Regions from separate parts of the Metabacillus mesotrionivorans genome, predicted to be linked through region 2. Evidence: riboswitches for the same ligand, from Rfam matches in the RefSeq annotation. Region 2 holds a riboswitch; each other region holds the start of a gene.
What was found. A riboswitch is a leader RNA that binds a small molecule or an ion and turns the genes downstream of it on or off. The one in region 2 is predicted to bind S-adenosylmethionine.

Region 1 (4,258 bases), on a different contig from region 2:
AAACACCATTTCTTCAAGTGTCTTCATCTGTTCCCGGAACGGATAATCGTTTCCGATGACAGAATAATGAAGGCAGGTGCCGTCAATTGTTCCCCATACCAATGACGAGATAATAGCGGGGTCCGCATTCGGCCGGAATTCCAACTGATCAATTCCTTCCTGCAAAATCTCTATCAGCAGCGTCCGGTAAACCTCTTCATACCGTGCGGTCATCACCCGTTTCAGCTCTTCATCCCGTCCTGAATGAATCCAAAATTCAAGGTGAACGCCAATCATCCGCTGCCAGTCCGGTGAAAGCTTGATCTCCAGATAGTTTTCGAAGAACTGTCTGAGCTTTTCTTCGGCCGTTTCCTTTTTACGGAAACGTTCTTTTAACCCTGCTATATTCTCTTCTGTCTTCCTTTGCATCAGCTGCAGATAAATGTCTTCCTTGCTTTTGAAATAGTTATAGATGGCTCCTTTGCTCAATCCGGATTCTGCTACAATGTCATCGATGGTGGCCAGCTGAAATCCTTTTTCTCCGAAAGCTTTCAGAGAGCTGTCCAGAATATGCCGCTTCTTTTTCTCCTTATATTCCTCTGATACAATTGGAGCCACATGTAGCCCGCCCTTCCTTTTTATAAAACCGACTATATAGTCCATATTATTCCATACACAGTGAAAAATTCAAACAATTTTGATTATAAATCGAGTAAAAACTGCCATTGGTCTCCATTGGTTGTGCATCACATAAATTCACTGGAAAGAAGAGGAAATAATGATATGATAAATTTATACGCCCTGCCGGAAGGAATGCATCAACAAACTGTTACTCCTTGAGGGAATAAATAGTAACTTTTTGAGGTGGAAAATGATCATAGAGACTTTGGAGTCTTTGAAAGCGAATCTAGATGGAGATGGTAGAATTCGAATTCATTTGAGAGATGGTACGGTAGCAGAAAAGAAATGTTTGTTCTTTAACCCCGCATCATTACAAGAAATGAATGAGTTTAACTTTGTTTTACCGGATGACTATAAGACGTTTTTAACCTTACATAATGGGGTAAGAATTTTCACTGATGATTGGGGGAGCGGCGTTTTTGTCCACAGTTTAAAGGAAACAATACAAGAAACTCTCTCTATTTCTCATCTAATTCCTCAAAAATATTATTGTGTAATGAGATACGCAGATGTTGGATATTTTTTAATAGACGAAGAAAAAGTTGAAATAGGGGAAAAAGATTATTTATTTTTTGAGGACATTGATAATAGCAATCCTCCACAAAACCTTAAAATGACCTTTGAAGAGTTTATAGAAAAACTAATTGAATTTGAAGGTGAATTATTCTGGTTAGTTAAATAAATAGATAAAGGGCCGATACGAAATTGTATTGGCCCTTTTTCTAATTCTGCTTCTGCTTTTAAACACTATATTTACTTTGGGAAATTAACAAAAAACTAAAATAATTTAGAATATAATTCGAGTAAAAACTGCCATTTGACTTTTGCACCGCAACCCCTTAATGTAGTAAAGGTATTTTTTAAAACACACATATTATCTTCTTATTAAGAGAGGCAGAGGGACTGGCCCTGTGATGCCTCGGCAGCGGACTCGCATCCATGAGTGCTGTGCCAATTCCAGCAAGCCATGCGCTTGAAAAATGAGAAGAGCTTATTTCCATTCCGGATATAGGATCTCTTCTTGTTATCAAGAAGAGATCTTTTTTTATGCAGTTTTTATCTGCAGAGAGCGGAACACTATGAATATGAAGAATTGAAAGGTGGTTATTATGGACACAAAAGCTAACGGCTGGGCACTTTTTCCCCTCGTTATTTTCATCGGACTGTTTGTGGGATCGGGCATCATCACAGGAGATTTCTATAAAATGCCGATCCTTGTGGCAATCCTTGTTGCCGCAGCGGCAGCCCTGATCATGAACCGAAAAGAAAGCTTTACATCAAAAGTGGAGAGTTTCTCAAAAGGAGCGGGACACCCTGACTTAATGATCATGGTCTTTATCTTTATTCTTGCGGGTGCTTTTTCGGAAGTGGCAAAAGGAATGGGAGCTGTTGAGTCGACAGTTAACCTGGCACTGTCCTTCCTGCCTCAGAGCCTGCTGATTGCAGGACTGTTCATCATCGGCGCGTTTATCTCGCTTGCGATGGGTACCTCTACAGGAACGATTGCGGCTCTTGCTCCGATTGGAGTCGGAATAAGTACAGAGGCAGACATTTCAGTTGCTCTTGCAATGGGTGCCATTATTGGCGGTGCCATGTTTGGGGATAACTTATCGTTTATCTCGGATACAACCATTGCAGCTGTAAGAACACAGCAAACAGAAATGCGGGACAAATTCAAAGCAAATTTCTTTATCGTGCTTCCCGCAGCCATTATTACGTGCATTGTGCTCGTCGTCATCACACTTGGCGGACAGGCACCCGTTACACCTGAAGCGTACAGCTGGGTAAAAATGCTTCCATACATCGGGGTTCTTGCAGCAGCCCTGCTTGGAGTAAATGTCATTGCTGTGTTAGCAGGAGGCATTATCCTCGGCGGAGTTATTGGAATGGCCGACGGAAGCTACACATTAACAGCATTCCTTCAGAAAATAACAGACGGCATCATGGGAATGGCTGAGCTTGTCATTCTTTCGCTCCTGATTGGCGGTATGGTGGAGCTGATCAAGCGCAATGGCGGCATTCACTTCATTCTTGAAACCATGACAAAGCGCATTTCTTCTAAAAGAGGGGCAGAATTTGCCATCGCCGGCCTTGTCAGCTCAACGAACCTTGCAACGGCAAACAACACAATCTCAATTATTGCAACTGGCCCTCTTGCCAAAGATATGGCAGACAAGTATGAAATTGATAAACGAAAATCAGCAAGTCTTCTCGATATCTTTTCATGCAGCATCCAGGGACTGATCCCATACGGTGCGCAGATGCTTTCAGCGGCTGAATTTGCTTCCATCTCGCCGACAAGCATTCTGCCTTACTCTTTTTATCCGGTACTGATTGCCCTATGCGGTATTATGGCGATTTTAATACAGTTTCCGCGATTTAAAAGAAAAGAAGCGCAAGAAAAAACAGCGTCCTAAATAACACGGTAAATCATATATCAATCAGCATACTAATTTGTATAGAAATTGGTATGCTTTTTTTTGATATTCGCAGGAAAATCCACCTTCCCTTTATTGGTCATCCGACACGTTTCCTGCCACTTTTTCTTTTTTAATCTCCCAAGAAAAAGTAGTTGACACTTAAAACACATTTATGATATTATTAAAAATTTGATAAAAAATAGTCTATATGTTAAGCTTAAGAAGGTTACCATATATGGAGGTGGATTTTTTGTTTCAAATTGGCGATAACATTGTTTATCCAATGCACGGAGTCGGCATCATTAAAGCTATAGAAGATAAGGAAATATCAGGGGAAAAACAGCAATATTATGTCATAAATATGTTAATAGGCAATATGCAAGTCTTGATTCCTACGAATAGAATACTGAGTTCACGTATACGCCCAGTTACTGACATACTTGCATTAAAGCACATCATACACATTTTTCAGCATGGAGAATCAGATAGATTACTGACGTGGAAACAAAGGTATAAAGTAAACACGGACAAAATTAAAACCGGCAACATACAAGAAGGTGCTGAAGTTATACGTGATTTAATGCGTATGAAGAAAGAAAAAGCACTTAATACAAGTGAAAAAAAAATGCTGGATAACGCACATGAATTTTTGATTAGTGAACTGGGAGTCATTAAAGGGATCACTGATCATCAAATAAATAGTTTCTGTTAAGGCTGATTATAGATAATGTCTTACAACTTCCTGAATCTTACGGGAATATGATTATTATTAAAAGCAAATCTTTTCAAAAACAGCCCACTTCTTCAGCTCACTATTAGAGCATCACCTCTTTTGTTATTTCTGCAATCTAATCCATTTCTATTTTTTTAATTTCTTTTACGAACGTTTGAAGTTTCATCAAAAAACTCGATAAAATAGTCGCTTGATTTTTGCAATCCTGACTCACACTGGCGCGGACAAGGAGCCGTAAGGATGAAAGAGAGGTAGGGCTTTCATTGTTTTAGGTATACAAAATACTATCCAGTCCGATTATTTCCAGAAAAAAACAATCGATATTGAATAGTAATTGTTTCTTCTTTACGTAAAAAAGATAATCGAATTGGTAACACCAAATGGTCAAATATAAAAGAGGCTTGGACATAACTAGCTTCGAATAATGAAAAAGGTGAATGTGAGC
Region 2 (4,258 bases):
CAATCACTTCCTAAAGCAATCCTCTTCACAAAGCAGGCTGACTGGAGTAAAATACACATATTCCAATCAGACAGGTGGGTTTTAGTATGAAAACCATTCCAAAACCTCTAGTGTTAGTCAATCAATGGGTGATTGTGCTATCCGCTGCAGCATTCTGGATCAGCGGCATGGGCGTTTTTTTACTGGTGCCTCTTACGGCCGGAATCATGGGACTGCTATTTAAAGTTAACCCGATTATGAAAGCTGCCGGCACCTTTTTGAAAAAAGAGCCTTCAGCCTATATACAGGAAGATTTTGATCAGCAGCAGTTTAATCAGATGATAGCAGTGATCTGCCTAAGCCTTGGGTTTGCCGGATACATGCTTGACTGGACGGTACTTGCCTATGCGGCGACTATTATGGTTGCCATTGCTGCCTTTGCAGCGATTCTCGGTTTTTGCATCGGCTGCTTTATCCGTTTTCAGTGGCAGCAGTTTAAATACCGCAGACTTTCTAAACAGTCCAACTGATTTTTTAAAAAAGTGTTGACTTTCAGATAATACCGGAGTAAAGTAAGACACATCGAAAATATAGCTTCTTATCACGAGAGGTGGAGGGATATGGCCCTTTGAAACCTCGGCAGCGGACTCATTATGAGAACTGTGCCAACTCCAGCAGGCGTGCAGCCTGAGAGATGAGAAGAGCGAACGGTCTTTTTTTGCAGATCCAGCCTCTTCCTGTCTTTCAGGGAGAGGTTTTTATTTTTCTTTAAAATTTAATAACGATTTTCTTATCCAGAGAAGCGGAGGGACTGGCCCCATGATGCTTCGGCAGCGGACTTTTGAAAAAGTACTGTGCCAATTCCAGCAGGCAATTGCCTGGGAGATGAGAAGAGAACCGGTGATTCGTTATGCCATGCCCTCTTCTTGTCGGATAGAAGAGGGTTTTTTATTGCTAAAAATAAGGAGGTTACATAGATGATTGAATTTAAAGGCGTCACAAAGGTATACGGCAGCGGCGGCAATGAAGTGAAAGCTCTCGACGGCATTGATCTGGAAGTGAAAAAAGGGGAAATATGCGGAGTTATCGGATTCAGCGGAGCGGGCAAAAGCACGCTGATCCGCACGGTGAACCTGCTCGAGCGTCCAACAGCAGGACAGATCATTGTTGATGGACTTGACTTAACGGCTCTTTCCAAAAAGGATGTGCGCGGAGTTAAACGGAAAATCGGCATGGTGTTTCAGCATTTCAATCTGTTGAACTCAAAAACGGTCTATGCAAATGTGGCCATTCCGCTCCTGCTCTCAAATGTCCCCCAGAAAGTCATTAAGGAGCGGGTTGCCGAGCTTCTCTCGTTTGTAGGACTTGAGGACAAAGCGAATCAGTACCCTGATCAGTTGTCAGGCGGCCAGAAACAGCGCGTCGGAATCGCAAGAGCACTTGCTACACAGCCATCCATTTTATTGTGCGATGAAGCTACCTCAGCGCTTGATCCTCAGACAACAGCTTCGATTCTGAAGCTTTTGAAAAAAATCAACGAGGAATACAACATTACCATTCTCATGATCACACATGAAATGTCGGTCATCCGGGAGGTTTGCGATACAGTGGCCGTGATTGAGGGAGGAAAAATCATTGAATCAGGTTCTGTGTTTGACGTTTTCTCAAATCCGAAAACAAAGACCGCTTCAAACTTTGTCAGCTCTGTTCTGAATGATTCTATTCCTGAATCGGTCCTGAAGCTTGTTAAGGAAGAAAACAGCCAGGGACAGATTTTTAAAATTAATTTTGTCGGCAAATCCTCAGGGCAGCCGCTCCTTTCGCAGATTGCCAAGAGATTTGACCTCCATATCAACGTCCTGTTCGGCAACATTACGGAGCTTCAGGGAATTCCGTTTGGACACTTAATCGTTGAACTTCAGGGAACGGAAAGTGAAATAAAAAGAGCGCTTCTGGTAATGAACCAGGAGAACGTAACAGTGAAAGAGGTGAATGCACATGCTAGTTGATTCTCAGCAAATCATTGATGCTTTAGTTGAAACACTCGCCATGACCGGTTTTTCTTTACTTTTCTCAACGTTAATTGGGCTTCCGCTCGGGGTGCTGCTGGTCATTACCAGGAAAGGACACTTATGGGAAAATGCCATTATATTTAACATTTTGAATGGAGTTGTGAACATCTTCCGCTCTGTGCCGTTCATCATTTTGATGGTGGCGATTGTTCCGCTGACGAGACTGATTGTCGGAACGTCGATCGGAACAGCTGCAGCTGTTGTGCCGCTTGTCTTCTACGCAGGTCCTTATATTGCCAGATTAATAGAGAACTCGCTGCTTGAAGTTGACCCGGGAGTCATTGAAGCGGCAGAAGCAATGGGGGCAACGCCAAGCCAGATTATCTTTAAATTTATTGTGCCGGAAGCATTAAGCTCACTTGTTTTGAGTCTTACGATTGCGACAGTCGGACTTGTCGGTGCATCTGCGATGGCAGGGGCTGTCGGCGGAGGCGGGCTTGGAGACCTTGCCATTACATACGGCTACCAGCGCTTTGACACGGTTGTCATGATCATTACAGTGGCCATTCTTGTTGTCCTCGTTCAGGGACTGCAGACCTCAGGAAACATTTTATCGAAAAAAATCAGAAGACGATAGGAGAGAACAATGATGAAAAAATGGATTATTTTAACACTGATTGCAGCACTAGCCGCTTTTGCTGCAGGATGCGGAAATAAAACAGCAAGCGGAAAAGAAGAGGTGGATGTAAAAATCGGTGTCAGCGGATCTGATAACCGAATATGGGATTTTGTTGCCAAGAAGGCAGAAAAAGAAGGCATCAACATTGAGATTGTCAGATTTTCAGATTATGTGCAGCCGAACCTGGCACTTTCAGAAGGCGAGCTAGATGCCAACGCGTTTCAAACGATTTCTTACTTTAATGCCTTCAAAAAAGAACATAATCTTGACCTGACTCCAATCGGAACAACGGTCATCGCACCTCTAGGCCTCTACTCGGATAAATACAAATCTGTTGAAGACATTCCGGAAGGCGGAAAAATTGCTGTTCCGAATGAAGCGACTAACATGGGAAGAGCGTTCCTCCTTCTTCAGGCAGCAGGCTTAATTGAACTTCCTGAAGACTTTGACGGCAACGGATCTCTTGATAAAATCGTCAAAAATCCGAAGAACCTTGAAATCGTGCCTGTCGTCGCAGGCCAGACACCGCGTGTCCTTCCCGATGTAGCAGGTTCTATCATCAACAACGGAATTGCCGTTGATGCAGGATTTAATCCGATTAAAGATTCTATTTTCCATGAAGATGACACAGCCACACCATATATCAACATTATCGCAGCACGCACGGAAGACAAAGACCGCAAAGAACTGAAACGCATCGTTGAGCTTTACCAGGAGGAAGACACGGCTGACTTTATCAAAAAAGAATATGACGGAGCCACGATTCCTACATTTGTCCCTCTAAGTGAAATTGGAGAATAACCATTGAGGAGGAAAGAGCATGAGCACAGCAGCTGTTACGCTTAAAGAGCAAATCATTGATGAAATAGAATCAAGAAAGGCAGAGTATCTGAAGATCAGCCATTCGATTCATGAAAAACCTGAAATCGGCAATGAGGAATACTTTGCTTCAAAGCTCCTTTCCGACTTGCTTGAGGCAGAAGGATTTACAGTTGAACGCGGAGTGGCAGGACATGAGACGGCGTTTCTGGCCCGGAAAAAATCGACATTAAAAAGTGGTGCATCTGTTGCGTTTCTGGCAGAATACGATGCGCTTCCGGGACTTGGCCATGCATGCGGCCACAACATCATCGGCACCGCAAGTACAGCAGCAGCGATTGCCCTCGGCAGACAGATTGATGAAATTGGCGGAGAAGTAGTCGTTTTGGGAACACCAGCAGAAGAAGGCGGCCCGAACGGCAGTGCGAAGGGAAGCTTTGTAAAGCACGGGCTGCTTGAAGGCATCGATGCGGCCCTAATGGTGCACCCGTCGAACGCTACGAGAATAACGGGGAACTCCCTTGCAGTGGATCCGCTCGATTTTGAATTCATCGGAAAGCCGGCGCATGCTGCAGCTGCTCCTCATCAGGGAATCAATGCCCTGGATGCAGTCATTCAGCTTTTCAACAGCATCAATGCCCTTCGCCAGCATGTAACGGACGATGTGAAAATTCACGGAATCATCACGCACGGAGGCGATGCCCCGAATATCGTCCCGCACTATGCGAAAGCACGATTCTACATCCGCGCGGCAACAAGAAAAAGGTGC
Region 3 (4,258 bases), on a different contig from region 2:
CGCATTTGCTGCAGTAGAAGCTGTGGTCAAATTTCATCGGTTTAATGCCAAGCTCCGCTTCTTCAAACTGTTCAAATATCTTCTGCGCATCATATGTGCCGTAATAATCACCGACACCTGCATGATCTCTTCCGACAATAAAATGCGTGCATCCGTAATTTTTCCGGACAAGCGCGTGGAAAATGGCTTCTCTTGGTCCTGCATATCTCATCGCAGCAGGGAAAACGCCAAGCTCCACTCGTTCTTCCGGATAGTAGTTTTTAAGCAGAACTTCATAGCTCTCCATGCGGATTTCTGCTGAAATATCATCTGATTTTGTCTCCCCGACAAGAGGATTCAGGAACAATCCGTCAACCGTTTCCAGGGCAGCTTTCTGAATGTATTCATGTGCTCTGTGTACAGGATTTCTTGTCTGGAAGCCGACGACGGTTTTCCACCCTTTGCTTTTGAAAATCGCTCTTGTTTCTGATGGGTCGAACGTATATTCTTTGAACGGCTTCTCGGGACGCTTGATCAGAGTGATTTTGCCTCCTGCATAGACGTCTTCCCTTTCATGCAGTTTTTTCACTCCGGGATGGGCAAGATCTGCCGTTCCGTAAACATTGATTGCCTCATTCGTTTTATCCGGCTCAAAGAGATCTTCGATTTCAATCAGACCGTACACTACACCGTCATATTGAAGCTTTGCTTTGTCTCCTGTCTTCAGCGACGCTGCTGTTTCTCTGGATACCGGAAGCGTGATCGGAATGCTCCAGACCGTGCCGTCTGCTAGCCTCATGCTGCTGACTACATTATCATAATCCGCTTTTGTTAAAAAACCCGTAAGCGGGCTGTAGGCTCCGATTCCGATCAATTCCAGATCGCTCAGGGCCATTGCATCAATTTCAATCACCTGTTTGATTTCCTGTATGCTGACATCAGGATTGTATACATCAACTAATACTCCGCCATGAGGCTGTAAACTCATTTATTTTTCCTCCTAAACTGACCTTTTTAATTGGTTTTACCGTTAAATGCCTCCGCCTTCTTCATGCACGGCACGCTTTTCATCCCGAATCGCCTTCATCAGGCTCAGTGTACCAAGGGTTGCCAGCATGACACTCAGAAGAACGACAAGAGAATACATATCCTTTTCTAAAAACAGTTTGACTAGCATATACGATATGGCAAGTGAAAACAGCGGCGAGACAATCCAGATCCGGATGATTTTCTTCACGATGTGCTTTTGAAGGATCTCGCTTCCGCTTTTCGCCATTCCAAGTCCGATAATAGCTGAGGAGGTCACCTGCGTCAGGGGAACGGGAAGTCCGAAAATGGAACTGGCAATCACAAGTCCCGCTCCTGTACCAGATATCAGAATGCCTTCAGGCTTTGAATATCTGGTAATTTTCTTTCCGTTTGTTTCAAGCACTTTTTTGCCGAGTAAAATCGCGCCAAGAGCAACAAATGCTCCTCCGAGCAGCGTCCCGTCCGGCACCGAAATCAGTCCGGCCCCGACAAGCGGCCCTACTGCGTTTGCCACATTGTTCATTCCGGCTGAGAAAGCCTCGAAAAATCCGGCCAGGATCAGGATGCCTGTAAGGAGCGGCCGGTCTTTAAAGAACGGCTTGTGCTGAACTTTATATAGACCTTTCCCGAACAGCCAGGCAATTCCGAAAGCTGCAACGGGAACGATCACCCAGAACATCATGATGACAAGCAGTGATTTTATAAATAGTACCTGATAGGCAATACCCACTCCCACAACGGCGCCAACCGTCACCTCGCTTGTTGAAAGCGGGATCCCCAGCAGGTTTGCAAGAAACAGCGAGCTTGTCGCAGACAAAATAATGATCAGAACAATCTTCACATTAATGATATCCTGCGGAATAATCCCTGCACTTATTGTCTTAACAACCTCTCCGCCGCCAAGATACGCGCCTGCAAAAACACCAACGGCGCATATTAAAAGGGCATGCCTGGCTTTAGGAACTGCGCCGGAACCGTAAGCTACTCCCATGGAAGCAGCGGCTCCGCTCGCTCCAATATTCATGGCGAAGAAGAGACTGATGGCAAGCGCACCCAGTTCAAGCACGGCAATCCCCCCTTATCCATGCAGGCCGCATTCTGTTTTGCCCTGGCCGCTCCATCTGCCTGAGCGCAGATCGTCTGCACTGAACGCAGGCTGCGTACAGTGGAAACAGCCGATGCTCGGGTATCCCTGATCGTGGAGCGGATTATACGGGAGGTCATTTTTATGAACATAGCGCCAGACATCTTTCCATGTCCAGTGAATGAGAGGACAGACTTTTACCGACTGAAACTTGTCGTCTTTATTGATAAATTGGACATGTTTCCTGGTTTCAGACTGCTCTCTCCGAAGCCCTGATATCCACGCTTCTGACTGAGAGAGTGTTTCATTCAGCGGCTGAAGTTTTCTGATTGCACAGCATTGATTCGGATTCGTCTCCCACAGCTTATCTCCATGCTGTTCAGCCTGTTCAGCAAGAGTAAGGGCAGGTTTTTTCATTTTAATTCGGAGCTTGGGATATTTTTCTTTTACACGTTCAATGGTTTCATACGTTTCCTTGAAATGAACATCTGTATCAAGAAAAACAATCGCCGCCTCCGGATTTACTTTTGAAATCAGGTCAATGAGAACAATGCCCTCAATGCCAAAGCTGCAGGCATAAACAATCTCTTCCCCGTAATGCCCGTAAGCCCACTTAAGCACATTCAATGCTCCGCTGTATCCGTCGTCTGTTTCAAAATTCTGTTCATGCTCATGCCATGTTTTGTATGTCAGCATGCTGATCTTCTCCTCACTTTTCAGGTCCCGCATAAAAAGCTTTTAACATTAGGACACGAGCCCTCTTTTGTTAAAACGCCTCCGGTTTATCCGGTCAGCATCCTCATTTCATTCTGATTTTTTCATTTTTTTCAAGCTGAATTACTTTTCCGTCCTGAACGATCAGTGTGACGGAACCATAGCTCATAGTTTTAAGCATTTCCTTCAGCCTGTCGATGACCGCGTCAAGTTGCTGATCAGTACCCACAGTGGTCCCCCGTTTCTTACCCATTAAAAAAAGCCTTCCGGTTTGAAAGACTGTTCAGGCATCAACCTTATCTTCCAAAATGGGTTTCATTTTGCTGGATGTAGCACCTTGCACGCATGCAGGTTGCCGGGCTTCACCGGGCCAGTTCCCTCCGCCTCTCTGGATAAGTTTATTATATTTTTCTAAATTTTATCACAATTGCAGACTATGTCAATCATAGTTTTGCTATCGGAATTAAAAACCTCTCTTTTTTTAGAGCTAATTATAAAAAAGTGCTAGATTAACAGGGTTTGAATAAGGTGTAGTAAAGTTCGTTCCGAGAGGTGAGAGTTATTTTTATTTTGTTAAGTGCAGCTGCCGTTTTTTATGCTTTAGGCGGATTTTCATTAGCTTATGCGGCAATGGAGTTTGATGACCCAGCCATTTTTGAAAAAATGAAAGAGGAACGCGGAGTGATGAAAGGCTTCGGGATGATCGGTTTTGCGGGATTTCAACTCAGCGGGAAACTGCTGCCTGCGCCATGGCAGCAAAAAGGATTCAGAATTGGCTGTTTGCTGATCAGCATACTGTGTTTTTCCGGCAGCATGCTGATATGGAAATAAAAAAGGCATCAGCTGCTCCTGATGCCTTTTTTATTTATACGCTCAGCCATTCTTCGGAAGATGGATTTTCACGCCATTTCTTCAGCTTGGCTAAATCTTCTGTTTGAATGGAACCTTTCTTCAGAGCTGTTTCAATAAGAGAAGAATAGTCCGTCAATGAAACTGAATGGATTCCTTCTTCCTCAAGCATCTCTGTCCCTTTTTGAAGTTCGTATGTGAAAATGGAGACAGCGCCGATGACTTCACAGCCGGCTTCTCTAAGCGCTCTGACGGCTGTAATCACGCTTCCCCCGGTTGAAATCAAATCCTCCACTACAACCACTTTCTGGCCTTCGCGGACCTTCCCTTCAATCTGATTTCCCTTTCCGTGCCCTTTCGGCTTGCTTCTCACATAAGACATCGGCAGATTCAACAGATCGCTTACCCATGCAGCATGAGGAATTCCTGCAGTAGCCGTGCCTGCAATCATTTCAGCTTGAGGGTAATGCTCTCTGATCAGAGCGGACAGACCTTCTGCAATGTTTTTTCTTACCTCCGGATAAGAGAGCGTCAGGCGGTTATCGCAGTAGATCGGTGATTTGAGCCCGCTTGACCATGTAAACGGATCATTAGGGCTAAGGT
Region 4 (4,258 bases), on a different contig from region 2:
AATAATGCCTGTGATCAATTCGTGAGGCGTTACATCAAATGCCGGATTAAAGACATGCACTCCTTCAGGTGCAACACGGCAGCCCGCTATATGAGTGATTTCTTCCGCATCACGTTCTTCTATTGGGATGTCATCCCCGCTCCCTGTCTCAGGATCAAACGTCGAAAGAGGCGCAGCTACATAAAACGGAATCTGGAAAGCATGTGCAAGAAGGGCAAGGCCGTATGTGCCGATTTTATTGGCTGTATCTCCATTTGCAGCAATCCGGTCAGCTCCGACAATGATGGCTGAAATCTGTTTTGTGCGGATCGTATGGGCAGCCATACTGTCTGTTATGAGCGTTACATCAACGCCTGCCTGCATTAGCTCCCATGTTGTCAGTCTTGATCCCTGCAGTACGGGACGTGTTTCACAGGCGTATACACTCAATGGGATTCCTCTTTCTTTTGCGAGATAAAAAGGCGATAGGGCCGTTCCGTATCTTGCTGTCGCAATAGAGCCTGCATTGCATATGGTCATAACAGCGTCACCTGCACTAAAAAGAGGCAGGGCATGTTCGCCGATTTTCCTGCACGTTTCTTCATCTTCAACTTGAATTTGAATCGCTTCATGCAGCAGAACTGTTTTTGCTTCTTCTGTGGACCGGGCATGCTGCACACTGTTTTTCAAGCGGCTGAGAGCCCAGAAAAGGTTGACGGCAGTCGGTCTTGAACTGGCAAGATAATCATGGTCGCGGGAAAGCCATTTTTGAAATTCCGAAATATCATCTGTTTCATATTTTTTTGCCGCGAGCGCGAGCCCGAAAGCAGCTGCAATGCCGATTGCAGGGGCTCCGCGCACTTTAAGGGTTTTGATGGCATCCCAGACCTCCTCAATCGTTTCGAGGTGCAGGTATTCACTCACAGCAGGCAGTTTCTGCTGATCAAGAAGGCGGATATAGAATTCTTTCCATTCGACAGAACGGGGTATGATGGATTGCTGATATGTCATGATGAATGCTCCTTATCTGACAGGTACTTGTTTGAAATAGTCTGCAATTTGTGCAGGTGTTTTGATGCTGCCGCGGTTCTTAACGAGTTTTTTTCCAAGTTCAAGCGCGCGGATTTTCGCTTCAATCTTTCTGTCATGCGGCTCTACCAAATCAAGGTCTGCAACGTGCGCAAGCCCGATTGTCCTTCTGATAATTTCCACACCGGCAAAGCCAACCGCATCTTCAAACGTTTTTTCCAGGATGAAGGAAAGATAGCCGTCGACTTCTGTGTAAACCTCAAGGCCGTCTTTCTCCCATGCTTTAGAAAACTCCCCGGCAAATACAGTCCAGGCCGTTTCAATATGATCCAGGAGGACCTGCTGTTTTGCTTCCTCACGCGAAATGGCATTCATCAATAAATTTGCCGTGAAATGCCCGTAGTCAAAACCAATTGGTCCATAATAAGCAAATTCGGGATCAATGACTTTTGTTGTTTCATCATCTGCAAAAATACTTCCTGTATGAAGATCTCCGTGAACAAGGGTCTCGGCTTCTGTTAAAAATTTATGCTTCAGCTTGGCAACTTCAAGCTTTAGTTCCGTGTCGTTCCAAATGGCTTCTGCTGCAGGTCTCAGTTCATCTTCAAAACTGTTTGATTCCACATCAAAAAAGGGATCTGTAAAAACGAAATCTTCCGTTATTTTGCAGAGCTCAGGGTTTGAAAACTGCTTTACCAGCTGCTTTTTTGTCTGCGGATTTAAAGCGAAATCCGAGCTGTAGAAAAGGGTTTTTCCAAGAAATTCACCAATGTGGCGCCCGAGAAGAGGGAAGTCTTTGCCTTCGATCAACCCAGCGCGTGCAATCTGAAGATGGGATAGGTCCTCCATGGCTGTTATGGCAAGTGTTTCATCTGAGTAATAGATCTTCGGCACGTATTCTCCTGCCGTATCAGCCTGCTTGAGCATGGCGCTGCTTTCAATTCTTGCGCGGTCAAGCGTAAGCGGCCAGCTCTCGCCAATAACCTTTGCATATGGAAGAGCCTGTTTAATGATCAGACCTTTATTTGATTGGTCGGTTATGCGGAAAACGAGATTTAAGTTGCCGTCTCCTATTTCCGTGCATGAAAGCACACTTTTTTCCTCAAATAATCCAAGCCTGAGGGCAAGAGTGACGGCAGCGCTTTCTGTTAATGGTTGATATGATTGATAGTTTGACATGGGTTTTTCCTCCGGTTTCATATGGACTTTTACTGCCAGCAGCAGGAACATGTCGTCTGAGAAAGAGGCTGTGCACATGTAAAAAAGCCTCTTTCACAGGGAAAGAGGCTTGAAGGCGCAGGCTTCGCACCTCTTATCTGCCAGAAAGATGTCTTTCTGCTGGAATTAGCACCGTGCCTTGTGGAAGATGTCTTCCGGCGCAAAAAGCTGCGCCCCATTTCGCAATGGTTTTACGGTCGGTTGCTGGGCATCATAGGGCCAAATCCCTCCGCCTGCTCTTGATAAGAGATTCTATTAGGTTTTGTTTTCGAATAATTCACAATTAATCACTTGTTCTGAATGTTAACAGGTTTAAAAGAAATATGTCAATGCTTTTTTTAGAAAGTTACAAATAAAAATGCGGAAGTCTGTCTTCAAAAACGGGAATTTGTTTACGGATTTCTTTTACCTTTTCCAGGTCGATTTCTGCTGTAAGGACGGCTTCCTCTGTTCCTGCTTCAGCAAGAATTTCTCCCCATGGATCAATGATCATAGAATGGCCGGCAAAGACGTTTGCAGGATCGCTGCCCGCCCGGTTGCAAGCAACAACGTAGCACTGATTTTCAATTGCGCGGCTGAGCAGCATGGTTTTCCAGTGATTAAGTCTCGGAAGCGGCCACTCCGCAACAACGAACAGGATTTCAGCTCCATTAACCGTATGAGCGCGGATCCATTCAGGAAAACGGATGTCATAGCAAATGACTCCGGCACTTTGAATTCCTTCAAGCTTAAAAAGTCCTTTTTCTGTGCCGCCGTTAAGATACAAGTGTTCATCCATCAGTTTGAAAAGGTGCAGTTTGCTGTATTCGTGCAGGAGTTCACCCTGGGTGTTAAACACATACATGGTGTTTGTTACTCCTGCTTCTGTTCTTTTAGCTACAGACCCTGCTATGATATTAACCGAGCAGTTTTTTGAAAGGCCGCTCATCAGGGAAAGGGTGCGTTTTCCTTCTTCATCTGCCAGCACATCAAGACGTGTCAGGTCATATCCGGTCGTCCATAATTCCGGCAGGACAATAACATCAGGATTGTCGCTGAGCATGATGGATTTTATCTTTTTTTCCGCTGCTGCAATGTTTTCTTCCGGTTTTCCGAATGCAATGTCTGTCTGCAGGCAGGCGATTTTAAGTTTCATATACGTCATCTCCGCTAAAAAATATTTTCCTTTACAAGCTGACTATAACAATATATGATTTTTGACTAGAATTTCAAGAATTTTCACAAGAAGGTGCAAAGATGAAAAAGTTTGAGCAATCAACGCTATTGAATAATCTTCCGAAACAATTTTTTGCAAGTCTCGTTGCAAAAGTAAATGCGAGTATTGAGGCCGGGCATGATGTCATTAATCTTGGCCAGGGGAATCCCGATCAGCCGACGCCGCCTCATATTGTAAAAGCTCTGCAGGAAGCGGCAGGCAAACCGGACTATCACAAATATTCACCGTTTAGAGGACAGCGCTTTTTAAAAACGGCGATAGCAGAATTTTATCAAAGGGAATATAGCGTCACACTGGATCCTGACACAGAAGTGGCCATTCTTTTTGGGGGAAAGGCAGGTCTTGTGGAAATTCCGCAGTGTCTCCTTAATCCCGGTGAGACAGTTCTAGTTCCCGATCCGGGCTATCCGGATTATTGGTCAGGAGTGGAGCTTGCGAGGGCCCGTATGGAATATATGCCTCTTTTGAAGGAAAATGAGTTTTTGCCTGACTACTCTAAGCTCTCAGAAAAAGCGAAGGCGGATGCAAAGCTCATGTTTTTAAACTATCCGAACAACCCTACAGGGGCAGTGGCCAGCAGGAGCTTTTTCGATGAAACGGTTGCGTTTGCAGAAGAAAATGATATATGCGTCGTCCATGATTTTGCTTATGGAGGCATCGGTTTTGACGGCAGAAAGCCAATCAGCTTTCTAGAATCAGATGGAGCAAAAGAGACTGGAATCGAAATTTATACGCTTTCTAAGACGTATAACATGGCAGGGTGGAGGATCGGTTTTGCAGTAGGCAATAAAAGTGTCATAGAGTCGATTAATCTTT

Region 1: linked by a shared signal. The riboswitch ahead of ACTSEZ_RS19385 (Na+/H+ antiporter NhaC family protein) and the one ahead of ACTSEZ_RS11330 (methionine ABC transporter ATP-binding protein) in region 2 are both predicted to bind S-adenosylmethionine.
Region 3: linked by a shared signal. The riboswitch ahead of ACTSEZ_RS04630 (YezD family protein) and the one ahead of ACTSEZ_RS11330 (methionine ABC transporter ATP-binding protein) in region 2 are both predicted to bind S-adenosylmethionine.
Region 4: linked by a shared signal. The riboswitch ahead of mtnK (S-methyl-5-thioribose kinase) and the one ahead of ACTSEZ_RS11330 (methionine ABC transporter ATP-binding protein) in region 2 are both predicted to bind S-adenosylmethionine.

What each region holds. Positions count from the first base shown of each region.
Region 1 is NZ_JBQMFF010000011.1:29,703-33,960, forward strand. It holds gene ACTSEZ_RS19375 (TetR/AcrR family transcriptional regulator) at 1-597, opposite strand, end outside; gene ACTSEZ_RS19380 (SMI1/KNR4 family protein) at 851-1,342, shown strand; SAM riboswitch class I at 1,540-1,647, shown strand; gene ACTSEZ_RS19385 (Na+/H+ antiporter NhaC family protein) at 1,767-3,077, shown strand; gene ACTSEZ_RS19390 (CarD family transcriptional regulator) at 3,316-3,792, shown strand.
Region 2 is NZ_JBQMFF010000003.1:272,711-276,968, reverse strand. It holds gene ACTSEZ_RS11335 (DUF4395 domain-containing protein) at 87-509, shown strand; SAM riboswitch class I at 575-680, shown strand; SAM riboswitch class I at 767-871, shown strand; gene ACTSEZ_RS11330 (methionine ABC transporter ATP-binding protein) at 957-1,988, shown strand; gene ACTSEZ_RS11325 (methionine ABC transporter permease) at 1,978-2,628, shown strand; gene ACTSEZ_RS11320 (MetQ/NlpA family ABC transporter substrate-binding protein) at 2,641-3,471, shown strand; gene ACTSEZ_RS11315 (M20 family metallopeptidase) at 3,491-4,258, shown strand, end outside.
Region 3 is NZ_JBQMFF010000001.1:918,241-922,498, reverse strand. It holds gene sat (sulfate adenylyltransferase) at 1-967, opposite strand, end outside; gene cysP (sulfate permease) at 1,010-2,032, opposite strand; gene ACTSEZ_RS04635 (phosphoadenylyl-sulfate reductase) at 2,087-2,788, opposite strand; gene ACTSEZ_RS04630 (YezD family protein) at 2,892-3,035, opposite strand; SAM riboswitch class I at 3,100-3,205, opposite strand; gene ACTSEZ_RS04625 (hypothetical protein) at 3,377-3,637, shown strand; gene pyrE (orotate phosphoribosyltransferase) at 3,672-4,258, opposite strand, start outside.
Region 4 is NZ_JBQMFF010000001.1:595,396-599,653, forward strand. It holds gene mtnA (S-methyl-5-thioribose-1-phosphate isomerase) at 1-990, opposite strand, end outside; gene mtnK (S-methyl-5-thioribose kinase) at 1,003-2,187, opposite strand; SAM riboswitch class I at 2,318-2,475, opposite strand; gene ACTSEZ_RS02995 (carbon-nitrogen family hydrolase) at 2,573-3,361, opposite strand; gene ACTSEZ_RS03000 (pyridoxal phosphate-dependent aminotransferase) at 3,463-4,258, shown strand, end outside.